Regions from separate parts of the Glutamicibacter sp. PAEs-4 genome, predicted to be linked through region 1. Evidence: riboswitches for the same ligand, from Rfam matches in the RefSeq annotation. Region 1 holds a riboswitch; the other holds the start of a gene.
The links. A riboswitch is a leader RNA that binds a small molecule or an ion and turns the genes downstream of it on or off. The one in region 1 is predicted to bind glycine.
Positions count from the first base shown of each region.

Region 2: linked by a shared signal. The riboswitch ahead of gcvP (aminomethyl-transferring glycine dehydrogenase) and the one ahead of cycA (D-serine/D-alanine/glycine transporter) in region 1 are both predicted to bind glycine.

Region 1 covers NZ_CP195017.1:3,096,166-3,103,988, forward strand. The annotation lists gene ACR9WD_RS14590 (heavy metal translocating P-type ATPase) at 1-473, shown strand, start outside; gene ACR9WD_RS14595 (hypothetical protein) at 592-1,266, shown strand; gene ACR9WD_RS14600 (amidohydrolase) at 1,323-2,552, shown strand; gene puuE (allantoinase PuuE) at 2,961-3,887, opposite strand; glycine riboswitch at 4,310-4,408, shown strand; gene cycA (D-serine/D-alanine/glycine transporter) at 4,728-6,230, shown strand; gene ACR9WD_RS14615 (4a-hydroxytetrahydrobiopterin dehydratase) at 6,393-6,716, shown strand; gene ACR9WD_RS14620 (FUSC family protein) at 6,733-7,761, opposite strand; gene ACR9WD_RS14625 (MarR family winged helix-turn-helix transcriptional regulator) at 7,758-7,823, opposite strand, start outside.
Region 2 covers NZ_CP195017.1:2,713,624-2,721,446, forward strand. The annotation lists gene ACR9WD_RS12810 (L-serine ammonia-lyase) at 1-571, opposite strand, end outside; gene glyA (serine hydroxymethyltransferase) at 760-2,082, opposite strand; gene gcvH (glycine cleavage system protein GcvH) at 2,082-2,462, opposite strand; gene gcvT (glycine cleavage system aminomethyltransferase GcvT) at 2,523-3,650, opposite strand; gene gcvP (aminomethyl-transferring glycine dehydrogenase) at 3,664-6,510, opposite strand; glycine riboswitch at 6,675-6,772, opposite strand; gene ACR9WD_RS12835 (SGNH/GDSL hydrolase family protein) at 6,875-7,663, opposite strand; gene ACR9WD_RS12840 (serine hydrolase domain-containing protein) at 7,699-7,823, opposite strand, start outside.

The DNA of each region.
Region 1 (7,823 bases):
TGACCGGCGACAACAAGTCGGTGGCCGCCGAGGTGGCCGGGCAGGTTGGCATCAAGGAAGAAGATGTCTTCGCCGGCGTCTTCCCTGCCGACAAGGCCAAAGCGATCAGCACGCTGCAGGAGCAGGGCAAGGTCGTGGCCATGGTGGGCGACGGCGTGAACGATGCGCCGGCACTGGCCCAAGCGGACCTGGGCATCGCGATGGGCTCGGGCACCGACGTGGCCATCGAGGCAGCCGACATTACCTTGATGGGCAATGACCTGCACCAGGTGACACAGGCAATCGACCTGTCGGCCAAGACCCTGTCCACGATCAAGATGAACCTGTTCTGGGCCTTCGCCTACAACACCGCCGGCATCCCGGTGGCGGCCCTGGGCCTGCTGAACCCGATGATCGCCGGAGCCGCCATGGCCGCCAGCTCCGTGCTGGTGGTGCTGAACTCGCTGCGGCTGCGCCGTTTCGGAAAGCAATAGCAGGAACTAGGTACAACTCATGGGGCGTGCCGCGCAAGAAATTGCGCGGCACGCCCCATGCGTTCTGCAATCCCCTAGCCATTCCAACCGGACCACCTCCCGCTGGGGACGGATCACCATGCTCATCGGCCTGGCCTTTTCGCTCGCGGCCCCCGCCTATCTGGTCTTCTTCTCGGGACTGGACATCCCGCTCTCCGGCATCCTCGCAGCCTTCGGCGCACTGGCCGCGGTCTTCGGAGTCATCTGGATCGTCGAACCGCTGACCTACTTCCCGATCCTCGGCGCCTCCTCGATGTACCAGGCGTTCATGATCGGCAACATCTCCAACAAGCTGCTGCCGGCGCCGATGATCGCCCAGTCCACCATCGGGGTGAAACCGGGCACGCGCAAGGGCGAGCTGGCTTCGGTGGCGGCGATCTGCGGCGCGGCCGCAGTGCACTTGGCCTCGCTGTTCATCTTCGTCGGGCTGATGGGCACCTGGCTGGTCAGCGTCATTCCCACCGGCCTGATCACCACCGTTCAGACCTATATCCTGCCCACCGTCATGGGTGCTGTCGTCGTGCAGGCCATCGTCAGCCAGAAGGCCCCGCGCGCGGCCATCATTGCGCTGGTGGTCTCGCTGATCGTGGTCTTCGGGCTGGTTCCGCTCTCCCCGCAGATGGGCTTGTTCTCCACCGCCATCGCGGTTATCGGCTCGGCGGTCATCGCCTGGTTCCTGCGCGACAAGCGGGCCATCGCCGCGGCCCGGGAACCCGATGAGCACGGCAATCCGCCCGAGGGCCCGGTCTACTAGGACCGGATGCCGCCAACTACCCCGCCACCGCATCGACTGGAAGGCCAGCACCGGAAATGACCCGCATCCCAGCATCCTTGCAGCTCACCGCCGCATCCGCGGCAGAGCTGATCAGCACCTACAAGCATCTGCATGCCCATCCCGAACTGTCCATGCAGGAGCACCGCACCGCGGATTTCCTGGCCCGCAGGCTGGGCGACGCGGGATTGGAGGTCTTCCGCTGCGGCGGCACCGGAGTGGTGGGGGTGCTGCGCAACGGGCCAGGCCCTGTGGTGGCCTTCAGGGCCGATACCGACGGGCTGCCGGTGCTCGAGGACACCGGCCTGGACTATGCCAGCGAAGCTACCGGTGTGCTGGAGGATGGCACCGAGGTGCCGGTGATGCATGCCTGCGGCCACGACTCGCACATGGCCGTGGCGCTGGCAACCGCCGAGCTGTTTGCCCGGGGAACCGATGCGTGGGCGGGCACGCTGGTCTTCATCCTGCAGCCGGGCGAGGAAACCGCTGCCGGGGCCAAGGCCATGGTGGAGGACGGATTGTGGGACAAGGCGCCCAAGCCCGAGGTGGTCTACGGCCAGCATGTCATGGGCGGGCTGGCGGGCACCGTCACCCTGATGGGTGGGGCGGCGATGACCACCGCTGATTCCTTCCGGGTGACGGTGATGGGCCAGGGCTCGCACGGCTCGATGCCGGAGCATTCAATTGACCCGATCGTGCTGGGAGCCGCCATGGTGATGCGCTTGCAGACCGTTGTTTCCCGCCAGGTGGCCCCGCAGTCGGCAGCTGTGCTCACCATCGGCTCCTTCAATGCGGGGCTGAAGGAGAATGTGATTCCCGATCGCGCGGTCTTCACGATCAATGTGCGCACCTTCGATCCCAAGGTGCGCCGCACCGTCCTGGATTCCCTGCGCCGGATCATTGCTCACGAGGCACTGGCCTCGGGAGCACCGAAGCCGGTCATCGAGGACATCTCCAATTTCCCGCCCTTGTACAACGACCCGGAGGAAGCCGGGAAGCTCGCCGAGCAGTTCCGCGGGGAATTCGGTGCAGAGAAGGTCGTGCAAGGCACTCCGGTGATGGGCAGCGAGGATTTCGGCGCGCTGGCATCAGCGATCGGGGTGCCGAGCGTGTTCTGGTTCTTCGGCGGCAACAGCGCCGAAACCCTGGCCGCCGGGGCTCCCCCGGCCAACCACTCGCCGTTCTTCGCCCCGATCACCGATCCAACGCTGGCCACCGGTGTGCGGGCCGCCGTGCGTGCCCTGTACTCAAAGGTTGGCCAGCAGTGAACAAGGACTGCCACTTGCCCCGGGGGCCATCCTGGCGCTGGCCTTGGAGCCGACAGGGATCGGGGCCGCGACGGAGTCCACCACTTCGCATTGGCTGGTGAAGCCGTCGGCATCCATCGGGCTGGTTGCCGCGAACTGCAGGAATTGGTGCGCCTTCGGCCTTCTTGGTTCCAGTTGGGCTCCTCGTTTGGCGTACCGGGATTCCCTGGCGGGGCGGAGTCACGAGGTGGCGAAGCGACCGGCAAGCCTGCTGAATGCCACCGGGCGTGATCCATGGATCACGAAGAACGCTCGGCACTAGACGATCTCGTGCTTGGGACAACCGCCCCGCTGGTGGCCCGCCGGGCAGGCAAGCACGGCACCGCTGCCGCCTGGACGCCGCAGGGCCGTGCTTGCCTACTTTGGCGACTACATCGGCAGATGGTTCTCGTACCAGTGCTTGGCAATATCCACGCGGCGGGCTACCCAGATGTCCTCGAACCCGGAAATGTAGTCCAGGAAGCGGCGCAGGCTGGCGATGCGGCCCGGCTTGCCCACCAAGCGGCAGTGCAATCCGATGCTCATCATCTTCGGCGAGCCTTCCTGGCCTTCGCGATACAGGGTATCGAAGGCATCCTTGAGGTAGGTGAAGAATTGGTCACCGGAGTTGAATCCCTGCGGCGTCGCGAAGCGCATGTCATTGGCATCCAGGGTGTAAGGAACGATCAGGAACGGCTTGCCTTCCTTCGTCTGGGTCCAATAAGGCAAATCGTCTGCATAGCTGTCGGCCGAATAGAGGAATCCGCCTTCTTCCATGACCAGTTCCAAGGTGTTGTCCGAAGGCTTGCCCTGGTACATGCCATAGGGTCGTTCACCGGCCGTTTCGGTGTGAACCTTCACCGCGTCATGGATGTGGCGGCGTTCCTCTTCCTTATCGAAATCCTTGTATTCCAGCCAACGGTAGCCGTGGCTGGCAATTTCCCATCCGGCCTCGTTCATGGCCTGCACGGCTTCGGGATTGCGTGCCATTGCGGCAGCCACTCCGAAGACGGTAACCGGAAGGTTCCGCTCGGTGAATTCGCGATGCAGGCGCCAGAATCCGGCGCGCGAGCCGTACTCGTAGAGCGATTCCATATTCTGGTTGCGCTGTCCTGGCCACGGCGCGGCACCGACGATTTCGGAGAGCAGATGCTCGGAAGCGGGGTCTCCGTCAAGAACGCAGCTTTCGCCGCCTTCTTCGTAGTTGACCACGAATTGCACCGCAACCTTGGCACCTGCGGGCCACTGCGGGTCAATGCTCTTGCGGCCGTAGCCCACGAAGTCGCGATTGCCGTTCTTTTGCTCAGATTCGCCCATGGATGGTCCCTTCTTTGTTCACTCCGCACGCATGGCAGGCTCGGAAATACATGATGATGCAGTGCTTCTCGCGCTGCAGGAAGACCGGACTGGCCCCGGACTGGAAGTTTGTATTGTGCATCCTGCCACACCCTGCCGCAGAGGGTGAATTGTGAAGCGTCTCCCCAACCCGAAGCACCCCGGCCTCGCCCTCTGCTGGATCGGCAGTCGCGTGCCTATGGCAGCAACACCGCCTTGGCCCCGATGCACGCACCATGGGAAAGCCCGCTATTCGTTACGAAGCAAGAAATCCTTGATTTCCGGCAGGTGATCTCTTGTTCCCGGGGGTTGCGCGGTTGCCGTCGGCCCAAAATGTGAAAATGCGACTTGCACCACGTTGAGGTTTCTGCGCATACTGTGATGGCAATCACCACATATGCCGCTGATGCGTGGCGGGAGAGACCCGCCCACACCATGGGCGGGCGCCGTAGGAGCAATTTCCTCCCCGGGAAACTCTCAGGCACCCGTACCGCCACGACTAGGCAAATCTGGAAAGCAGTGCGGCACGGCCGCACTCACCGAAGGAGCAAGCTTCGCCCAGTAATCGGGCCGAAGTGAAAACTCTCAGGTCGACATACAGATTGGGGAGGGACCAAGAACAGTGCCGCACCGAGCGCACCGGATTCGAGGTACTCCCCGTGGCTGGCCTGGTCCCTGCTCTTTGCGCAGCGTGCCGGGCAAGCCCGCTGGACTGCTCCGAAACGGAAGTGTTCATCGAAGCGAGACTGCGCTCCAAGCCAACCCGGCTTGGAGGCAGATCAGCTTCGGGGCGCCACTCCACACTCCTGGAAGGCAACCAGCATGAGTCCCACCAGTTCTGGCCCCACTCTCGAGCGCGGGCTCTCCAATCGACACATCCAGCTGATCGCCATTGGCGGCGCGATCGGCACGGGCCTGTTCATGGGCTCCGGCAAGACCATTTCGGTCGCCGGCCCGTCGGTCATCTTCGTCTACATGATCATCGGCTTCATGCTCTTCTTCGTCATGCGCGCCATGGGCGAGCTGCTGCTGAGCAACCTCGAATACAAGACTTTCGCCGATTTCGCCGGCGATCTGCTCGGTCCCTGGGCCGCCTTCTTCACCGGCTGGACCTACTGGTTCTGCTGGGTAGTCACCGGCATCGCCGATGTGGTGGCCATCGCCCACTATGTCGCCTTCTGGTGGGGCGACCTCCCATTGTGGATCCCGGCCCTGGCATGCATCGCACTGCTGCTGGTGCTGAATCTGGCCACCGTGAAGGCCTTCGGCGAAACCGAATTCTGGTTCGCGCTGATCAAGATCGTGGCCATCGGCGCGCTGATCGTGGTCGGCCTGGTCATGATCATCACCGGTTTCCAGCACGACGGCACGACTTCCTCCTTCGCCAACCTGTGGGCGCACGGCGGCATGTTCCCCACCGGCTTCATGGGCTTCGTCGCCGGCTTCCAGATCGCCGTGTTCGCCTTCGTGGGCATCGAGCTGGTGGGCACCACCGCAGCCGAAACCAAGGTCCCGGAAAAGACGCTGCCCAAGGCGATCAACTCGATTCCCGTGCGCATCCTGTTCTTCTATGTCGGCGCCCTGCTGATCCTGATGATGGTCGAGCCGTGGAACCTGTTCTCCGCCGAGAACTCCCCATTCGTGGGCATGTTCGCCCTGGCCGGCCTGGCCGGCGCCGCGGGCATCATCAACTTCGTGGTGCTCACCTCCGCCACCTCCAGCGCCAACTCCGGCATCTACTCCACCTCGCGGATGCTGCGCGGCCTGTCCATGGAAGGCGATGCCCCGAAGAGCTTCGCCAAGCTCTCCGGACGCAAGGTCCCGAAGAACGCGCTGATGTTCTCCTGCATGTTCCTGCTGGCCGGCGTCGCCCTGCTCTACAGCGGCGACTCGGTGATGGGCGCCTTCACCTTGGTCACCACCGTCTCGGCCCTGTGCTTCATGTTCGTGTGGACCATCATCCTGCTCAGCTACCTGGTCTTCCGGGCCCGCCGCCCGCACCTGCACGATGCCTCGAAGTTCAAGGTGCCAGGCGGAGTTCTCATGCCGTATGTGGTGCTCGGCTTCTTCGGCTTCATCATCTGGGCGCTGACCACCCAGGCCGATACCTTCACCGCCCTGCTGATCACCCCGGCCTGGTTCCTGGTCCTGGGCGCCGGCTACCTGTACATCCGCCGCAACCCGCAGCACCAGGAGCTGCGCGCCGCGCACCTGGCCAAGGTGGCGCATGAACGCTACGAAGCGGCCGCCTACCGTGACGCGAAGTCTTTCGCCAATCACGAGCAGGAAGCTGCCCCGCGGGCCAACGAAAACGTGCACCAGTAGCACTGCACGCACCGGCTGCGCAGTCCAGGCCCCGGCATCTTGCCGGGGCCTTTCTGCGTGCTCGCTGGGATCGCTATTGAGGCTTGCAGGATTGATGCCATCATTGGTTCAGCCAGCAAGCGCTGGCCACCTTCGACCAGCTGCCGCAGGGAGGAAAGAACCATGACATCAACGGGTCCATTGCCGCGCATCGAATCCGGCCAGGTGCCGGCGGACTTGCCCGACTGGATGCGTGATGACTTGGGGCTGCGCGCCGCCTACCGCTTCGATTCCGCCAGCACTGCCCTGCAGTTCATAGTCCAGGTGGGCTTGCGTGCCGAGCAGGACAACCGGCACCCGCATCTGGATTGGCGGATCACCACCGTGGAGCTGCGCCTGGCGTCCAACCAGCCCGAGCGGCTCTCAGCACCGGAGCTGGAATTGGCCCGCCACATTTCCATCGAAGCCGGCAAGCTCGACGCGCAGGTGATCACCGGGCGCCAGTAGCCGTCGCCTCCCCCGTTCAGCTGCGCTGGCGCCGGGAAGCGATCATGGAAATGATGATGCTCTGCGCCGCACCCGCGGCCGCGCCGAGCCCCGTCATGGATATCCGGTCGATGAGCAGCGACGAAGGCGGTTCCGGGCTGACCAGGTGGACCATGAGCAGCGCGGAGATGGTCATGAAGACCATGCCCACCGCATAGTTGCGCAGGATCACCAGCTCGATGATGAACTGCGAGGCCAGCGCGGCGGCCAGGACCACCCAGAGCGGGGAATCGAAGGCGAAAACCACGGCAGCCAGCGCCACCCCGAGGCAGGTGCCCACGCAGCGCTGCAGCCCGCGGGCCACGCGCGCATAGGCATCAATGCCGGTGACCGCAGCGATCGCGCCGAGGCTGGCCCAGTACCAGTGGCCGTCGCCGACCAGGCAGGCGATGACTGCAGCGAGCAGCACGCCCGAGCCCATCTGCAGCGACTCCGGCATGGCCCGGTCGCTGGGAGCCCAGTTGAATCCGGAGCCAAGGGTATGGCGCAGGTTCGCTTTGCGCAGCGAGAGGCCCAGCATCAGCAGCATGCTGAAGACCATCGTGCCGCCGCCGGCCAGCAGCACCCCGGTGAAGTTGTCCGCGGTAGCCTGCAGGCTCAGGCAGGCCCCGCCGGCGAAGACCGCGAAGATTGGTCCTGGCGGCATCCAGCGTGCGGCATGCGAGACGTAGTTGGCGCCGAAGCCGATAACTGCCAGCACCAGCGCGCGCACCAGGAACGGCGCATCGATGAGCGAGAAGTAGGTGCCCAGCAGCATGGCGAGCAGCTGCACGATGCCTGCCGAGAGCTGCTGCCAGAAACGCGGCGCATAGGCATCGAAGCGGCCGAAGACCGCGCAGAAAGCGCCGAATGCGGCGTACATTGCCCAGTCCAGCCGGCCAGCACTTGCCACGAGGATCAGCGGCACGGCCAGGCTGAGCGTCGCCTTGGATGCCGGGATGAGCGACGGGCGGTGCGGGGCCACGATGACGCTGCGCCGCATGACTTCCTTCAGATGGCGTTTCACTGCTGCGCTTCCCCGTCCTGGGCGGCGACCAGCTGGAGCAAGGTGCGCAACTGGACTTGCTG
Region 2 (7,823 bases), 380 kb from region 1:
TCACATGCTCCAGCAGTGCGGCTGCTGTCGTGAACGGGTAGGGCTGCTTGTTCAGCTTCTCCTCGAGGTTCTTCTCGATGCGGTCTTCGGCGCCTTCGCGCACGATGAAGCCGCCACCGACGGAGAAGAAGGTCACGTTGACGATTTCATTGCCTTCGGCATCCAGGGCAATGAACTTTACCCCGTTGGTGTGGCGCGGCAGCACGGTCAGCGGGTGCTGGATCATGTCCTCGACCTTGTAGTCCAGGTCCTTGCGCTGGCCCAGCTGTTCGGCCAAGCGCAGCACGCCGGTGGCTTCCATGTCTGCCAGGCGCTCATCGACCTGTGCTGGCAGCACCGTTTCAGGTTCGAAGCCTTCGAGCCCGAGCATGATGGCGGTGAAGGTACCGTGGCCGCGGCCGGTAGCGGCCAGGGATCCATAGACGTCCACACGGATATTTTCCAGTGCGTCCAGTTGGCCTTCTCGGATTACTTGGGCAATGAATGCGTGCGCTGCACGCATTGGTCCCACGGTATGGCTGGAAGATGGTCCGATGCCAACCGAGAAAAGATCGAATACGCTAACCGCCATGCGGGTCACATCCTTAGAACTTGGGTAATCCGAGAGCTTGGGCTCCGGATCTATGAAGTGTGGTTCCAAACTCCCCCCGGGCCGCCGCAGGTATCGCGGCGGCTGGTGGAACTTTGGATGGTGAGAGACTGCGGGCCCGAAAAGCGCCTAATTCCACCTTCCGGGCCCGCATCTTCACTAGCTTGCTGCTACTCGGAAACCTTTGGCAGGTCCGGGTACAGTGGGTGGGCTTCAGCCAACGCCAGAACACGTTCCTTCAGCTCTGGCAGTGCAGCCGTATTGCCGTCGGCACCAGCGATCAAGGTCTGTGCAATGATCTCCGCAACCTCAGCAAACGCAGCCTCGGAGAAACCACGCGTCGCCAACGCCGGAGTACCAATGCGCAGGCCCGAAGTCACCATCGGCGGACGCGGATCAAACGGAACCGAATTACGATTCACCGTGATCTCCACCTGCGCCAAAAGGTCTTCAGCCTGCTGGCCGTCCAACTCGCTGTCACGCAGATCCACCAGCACCAGATGCACATCGGTGCCACCAGTCAGCACGCTGATGCCCTTGGCAACAACGTCTTCCCGGGTCAAACGCTCAGCCAAGATCTTCGACCCAGCCAAGGTACGCTCCTGGCGCTCCTTGAACTCCGGCGACCCAGCAATCTTGAACGCCACAGCCTTGCCAGCAATCACATGCTCCAACGGACCACCCTGCTGGCCAGGGAACACCGCCGAATTCAGCTTCTTCGCAATCTCCGCATCATTCGACAGAATGATGCCGCCACGCGGACCAGCCAACGTCTTGTGCGTCGTGGAAGTCACCACATGGGCATGCGGAACCGGCGACGGGTGCAGCCCGGCGGCCACCAAGCCAGCGAAGTGCGCCATGTCCACGAACAGGTACGCGCCAACCTTGTCGGCAATCTCGCGGAAACGCTTGAAATCCAGCTGGCGAGGGTACGCCGACCAGCCGGCAACAATCATCTTCGGCTGGTGCTCGACCGCAAGGCGCTCCACCTCATCCATGTCCACCTGGTAGGTTTCCTCATCCACGCCGTAAGGCACGATGTTGAACAAGCGGCCCGAGAAGTTCAGCTTCATCCCGTGGGTCAAGTGCCCACCGTGGTTCAGGTTCAACCCGAGGACGGTATCGCCCGGGCGCACCAGCGCGTGGTACACCGACGCATTAGCCTGCGCACCGGAATGCGGCTGCACGTTCGCGAACTTCGCCCCGAACAACTCCTTGAGGCGCTCAATCGCCAACGTCTCGATGACGTCGACTTCCTCGCAGCCGCCGTAGTAGCGGCGGCCCGGGTAGCCCTCGGCGTACTTGTTGGTCAGCACCGAACCCTGCGCCTGCATGATGGCCTGCGCGGTGTGGTTCTCCGAGGCGATCATTTCCAGGCCGCGCTGCTGGCGAGCCAGCTCAGCGTCAATGCGCTGCGCCACCTCCGGGTCCAGCGATGCCAGCGACTGGGTCAGCGAGCTCGAGGCAACGGTTTCAAAAGTCTGGTTGCTCATTACTCGACGTTTCCACCGTTCGCGCTTGCGTAATCTGCTGCCGAGAGCAGCGGTCCTTCTTCGGTGACCTCAACGGTGAACAGCCAGCCGGCACCGTATGGATCCTCGTTCAGGATGGCCGGGTTGTCCACGGCTTCCTGGTTGACCTCAACGATGGTGCCGGTCACTGGCGAGTACAGGTCGGAGACCGACTTGGTGGACTCGACCTCGCCGCAGGTCTCGCCTGCGGTCACGGTGTCGCCAACCTCTGGCAGGTCGACGTAGACCACGTCGCCCAGGGCGTCAGCGGCAACCTGGGTGATGCCGATCTTTGCTGGGGACGATGCATCGATCCACTCGTGCTCAGCCGAGTAGCGCAATGACGAAAGAACTTTACTCACGGTATTTCCTCTCCCAAGGGAATTAGCGGGCGCTTAGCTTAGCCCTACTGATGTTTAACGTTACTTGGCTCGGGTGTAGAACGGCAGTTCGACTACGACAAATGGCAAAGTCTTACCGCGCAGATCGACCTCCAGCTCGGTTCCGGTTGCGCTGAATTCGGCATCCACGTAGCCCAGCGCCACCGGATAGCCCAGCGTTGGCGATGGCTGGCCGGAGGTGATTTCGCCAATGGCGGTGCCGTCCTTGACGATGGAGTAGCCTCCGCGGCCGGCGCGCTTGCCCAGGCCCTTGAGGCCCACGAGCTTGCGTGGCGGGGTGGTGCCGCGCAGCGCTTCAAGTGCCTCGCGGCCCACGAAGTTCTCTTCCTTTTTGAAGGAAACCACCGGGCCGAAGCCCGCGTCGAACGGGTTGCGTTCCAGGGACAGCTCGTTGCCGTACAGCGGCATGCCGGCTTCCAGGCGCAGCGAGTCGCGGGCGGCCAGGCCGCAAGGAACCAGCTCGTGGTCCTTGCCGGCTTCAACGGTCTTCTCCCAGAGGGCTGACGCATCCTCGTTCTCGATGATCAGCTCGAAGCCGTCCTCGCCGGTGTAGCCGGTGCGGGCCAGCAGCACGTCGATACCGCCGAGCACCAGCTTCACAGCCGCGTAATACTTCAGCTCTGCGACGGCCTGGGCGGTTGCCTCGTCGGCGGCCAGCTTGCTCACGATCGCCTCGGCGTTCGGGCCCTGGACCGCGATCAGCGACTGGCGGCCCGATGCGTCGTCCACGACTACATCGAAATCAGCGGCGCGGGCTGCCAGCTCGGCGGCGACCACCGGGGCATTGCCGGCGTTCGGCACGACGAGGAACTTCTCCTCTTCCAGGCGGTAGACGATCAGGTCGTCGATGATCTTGCCCTCGGCGTTCAGGATCAGCGAGTACTTCGCCTTGCCGACCTTCATGATGCTCAGGTTGCCTGCCAGCGCGGTGTTCAGCGCGACGCCGGCTTCCGGTCCGGTGAGGTAGACCTCGCCCATGTGGGACAGGTCGAACAGGCCGGCGGTGGAGCGCACGGCCTTGTGCTCTGCCAGTTCCGAGCCGTACTTCAGCGGCATGTCCCAGCCGCCGAAATCGGTGAAGTTCGCGCCCAAAGCTTCATGCTGGGCGTGCAGTGCGGTGCGCTTGAGTGCTTGGGTAGTCTCAGTCATCTCTAACTCTTCCTTAGTCTTCGAAGGCTTCAGGAGCCGGGCAGGAGCAGATCAGGTTGCGGTCGCCGCCGGCACCGTCGATGCGGCCCACGGTTGGGAAGTACTTATCGAACTTCAGGCTGGCTACCGGGAAGGCTGCCTGCTCCACCGAGTACTTGCGGTCCCAGTTGCTGTTGACCACTGCCGAGACCGTGTGCGGAGCGTTGCGCAGCGGGGATTCCTCGATGCTGTACGCACCGGAGAGCACCTCGTCCATTTCCTGGCGGATGGTGATCATGGCTTCGATGAAGCGCTCGATCTCGGCCAGGTCCTCGGACTCGGTCGGCTCCACCATCAGGGTGCCGGCGACCGGGAAGGACAGGGTTGGCGCGTGGAAGCCGAAGTCGATCAGGCGCTTGGCCACGTCCTCGGCGGTGACCCCGGTCTTGGCGGTCAGTTCGCGCAGGTCCAGGATGCATTCGTGGGCGACCAGGTCCTGGTTGCCGGTGAACAGGATCGGGAAGTGCTCGCCCAGGCGCTTGGCGATGTAGTTCGCGTTCAGGATCGCGTGCTTGGTGGCTTCGGTCAGTCCGTCGCCGCCCATCATCGCGATGTAGGCCCAGGAGATCGGCAGCACGCCGGCCGAGCCGAAGGCGGTTGCCACGACCGGCACGCCGTCGCGCTCCGAGTAGGTGCCCGAGGCGTCGCCTGGCAGGAACGGCAGCAGGTGCTCGCCCACGCCGATCGGGCCAACGCCCGGACCGCCGCCGCCGTGCGGGATGCAGAAGGTCTTGTGCAGGTTCAGGTGCGACACGTCGCCGCCGAACTTGCCCGGCTGGGCCAGGCCCACCATGGCGTTCATGTTCGCGCCGTCGATGTACACCTGGCCGCCGGCGGCGTGGACCTTGTCGCAGACCTCGCGCACGTCGGCGTCGTAGACACCGTGCGTGGATGGGTAGGTGATCATGATGGCGGCAAGGACGTCCTTGTTGGCCTCGATCTTGGCATCCAGGTCATTGGCGTCGATGGTGCCATCGGCCGCGGTCTTCACGACGACCACGCGCATGCCTGCCAGCACCGCCGAAGCGGCATTGGTGCCGTGTGCCGATGCAGGGATCAGGCACAGGTCGCGCTGGCTTTCGCCGCGCGAACGGTGGTAGTCCGAGATGGCCAGAAGGCCGGCGTACTCGCCCTGCGAGCCGGCGTTCGGCTGGATGGAGACGCCTGCGTAGCCGGTGATGGCGGTCAGGCGGCCTTCCAGGTCGGTGATCAGCTCGCGCCAGCCGGCGGTCTGCGCGGCAGGTGCGTAGGGGTGGATGGACGCGAATTCAGGCCAGGTGATGGATTCCATCTCGGCGGCCGAGTTCAGCTTCATGGTGCACGAGCCCAGCGGGATCATGGTGCGGTCCAGCGCCAGGTCGCGATCCGAGAGGCGGCGCAGGTAGCGCATCATCTGGGTCTCGGAGGAGATCGAGTTGAAGATCGGGTGGGTCATGAAGTCGCTGGTGCGCACCATGGCCTCGGGCAGCTCGAAGCCTTCCGGAGCCGAGAGCTGCACGCCGAAGACCTCAAGCAGGGTCTTGACCACTGCGGAGGTGGTGGTTTCGTCGGTGGAGATGCCCACCTGGGTTTCGCCCACCTTGCGCAGGTTGATGCCTGCCTCGACGGCCTTGGAAATGATGGCATCGGCGTTCTCGACGTTCACCACAACGGTGTCGAAGAAGGTATCCGAGGCCAGGGTGAAGCCGCCTGCGACCAGCGAGCTGGCGATCACGCGGGCGTGGTTGTTGGCACGGGTTGCGATCTGCTTCAGCCCGGCCGGGCCGTGGTAGACGGCGTACATCGATGCGCAGATGGCCAGCAGGGCCTGCGCGGTGCAGATGTTGGAAGTGGCCTTCTCGCGGCGGATGTGCTGCTCGCGGGTCTGCAGCGCCAGGCGGTAGGCGGGAACGCCAGCGTCATCGGCCGAGACGCCCACCAGGCGGCCTGGCATCGAGCGGGTCAGGCCATCGGCAACAGCCATGTAGGCTGCGTGCGGTCCGCCGAAGAACAGCGGCACGCCGAAGCGCTGGGTGTTGCCCACGGCGATGTCGGCGCCCTGCTCGCCCGGAGGGGTGATCATGGTCAGCGACAGCAGGTCGGCGATCACGGTCACCATGGCGCCGGCTTCCTTGGCGGCGGCGATGATCGAGGCGTGGTCGGCGATCGAGCCGTCATTGCCCGGCTGCTGCAGCACGATGCCGGAAATGTCGCCCTCGGGCAGGCCTGCGGAGAGGTCGGCGACCTCGATCTCGAAGCCCAGCGCGTCGGCGCGGCCCTGCACGACCTTCAAAGTCTGCGGGAAGATGTTGGAGTCCAGGACGGTCTTGCCCTTGGCCTTCTTCTTGTTGGCACGGCGCATCATCAGCACTGCTTCGGCGGCGGCCGAGGATTCGTCCAGCAGCGAAGCGTTGGCGATCGGCAGGCCGGTCAGGTCCATGACCATGGTCTGGAAGTTCAGCAGGGCTTCGAGGCGGCCCTGGGAGATTTCTGGCTGGTACGGGGTGTAGGCGGTGTACCAGGCAGGGTTTTCCACGATGTTGCGGCGGATTACGGCTGGGGTGATGGTGTCGTAGAAGCCCTGGCCGATCATCTGGGTCTTCATGACGTTCTTCGAGGCAAGCGCACGCAGGTGGGCCAAGGCTTCGGTTTCGCTCAGCGCATCAGGGATATCCAGTGCGGAGTCCTGGCGGATATCTGCCGGAACGGCGGTGTCGATCAGTGCTTCCAGGCTGTCGTAGCCCAGGCTCTGAAGCATGGTGGCAACGTCGGAAGGACGCGGGCCGATATGGCGGGAGACGAATTCAGTATTCGCTGGTGCCGAAGTCTGCGTGATGGTCATGGTGCGGGTATCTCCATGGGATCTGTCTTGGCGCATGCCAAAGGAAGGTCTTTTTACCTCCCCATCCCTGTTGCATAACCTGAGAGTTTTACGCATCCAGCAAACCAAGCCGGGTACTTGCACCTTCGGTGAACCGGAACGGGCCGGTTTCTTTCCAGAGTTGCCTCATGATGGCGGTACGGGTGCCTGAGAGTTTCCTGGGGAGGAATTGCTCCTACGGCGCCCGTCCATGGTGTGAACGGGACTCTCCCGCCATCCGTCTATGGCGTGTGCTGCCGGCCGGAGGCCTGCAGCACACCACCATGTTACCCGCCTCGCCCCCAACGTCAAACAGGAACGGTGGCAGGAAAAGTCATAAACGCGTTCAGTTTGCGCCTGCAGTTAAACGGATGTAATCGGGATACTTCGCTGATAAGGAATCTCCCGACGAGGTGCCGGTGAGCCGTCGCTTGATCCACGGAGCCAAATGCTCCCTGGCCCAGCCCAATTCCTGCTTCAGTTTCTCGCCGCGCGAGTTCACCGCCAGCTCCGGCAGCGACGGCTGCTGGATCTTCGCAGACCAGTTCTCCTTGGTGATCTGCCCGGCGCCGAGCACGTCCAGGACCTTGGAAGCCATCAGCGTGTGGCCCAGCTCGTTCATGTGCAGCCGGTCCGGCGCCCAGTAGCGCAGGTCAGAGAATTCGCGCCATCGCCAGTAGTCGGCGATCAGCGCACCGTATTCGTCCGCGATTTCGCGGACCTTCTCGTTGTAGATGGCAGTGCGCGGACGGGTCTTGGAGAACAGCGGCGAGTCCACGGTGTCGAAACCGGTGAACAGCAGCACCGTGCTTCCGGCTTCGGAAAAGCGGCGCACCATGCCGGCATAGCCGCGCATCAGCGCATCCAGGTCGGCCTTGGGCCGCAGGATGTCGTTGCCGCCGGCGTAGATGGAGACCAGATCCGGGGCCAACGCAAGGGCCTGGTCCAGCTGCTGGTTGATCACCTGGCCGATCTTCTTGCCGCGCACGGCCAGATTGGCGTATTCCCATTCCCCTTCGGCGCAGAGCACCTCGGCCACCCGGTCCGCCCAGCCGCGCACCTGGTTAGGGCGGACCGGATCCGCGTCGCCAACGCCTTCGGTGAACGAGTCACCCAGTGCCACAAACTTCTTCACTTCGCTCCTGCTTCGTTCCTTGCCCGGTGGGGCGGCTATGCGTTGTTGCCGGCAGCCTGGGCCGCCATGTTCTTCTGCATGATCAGCTGGCGCGCCAGCTGGCTGAGCTTCACCCCGGTGGAGGTCTCCTTGAGACCTTCATTGCGCGAGGGGATGAATC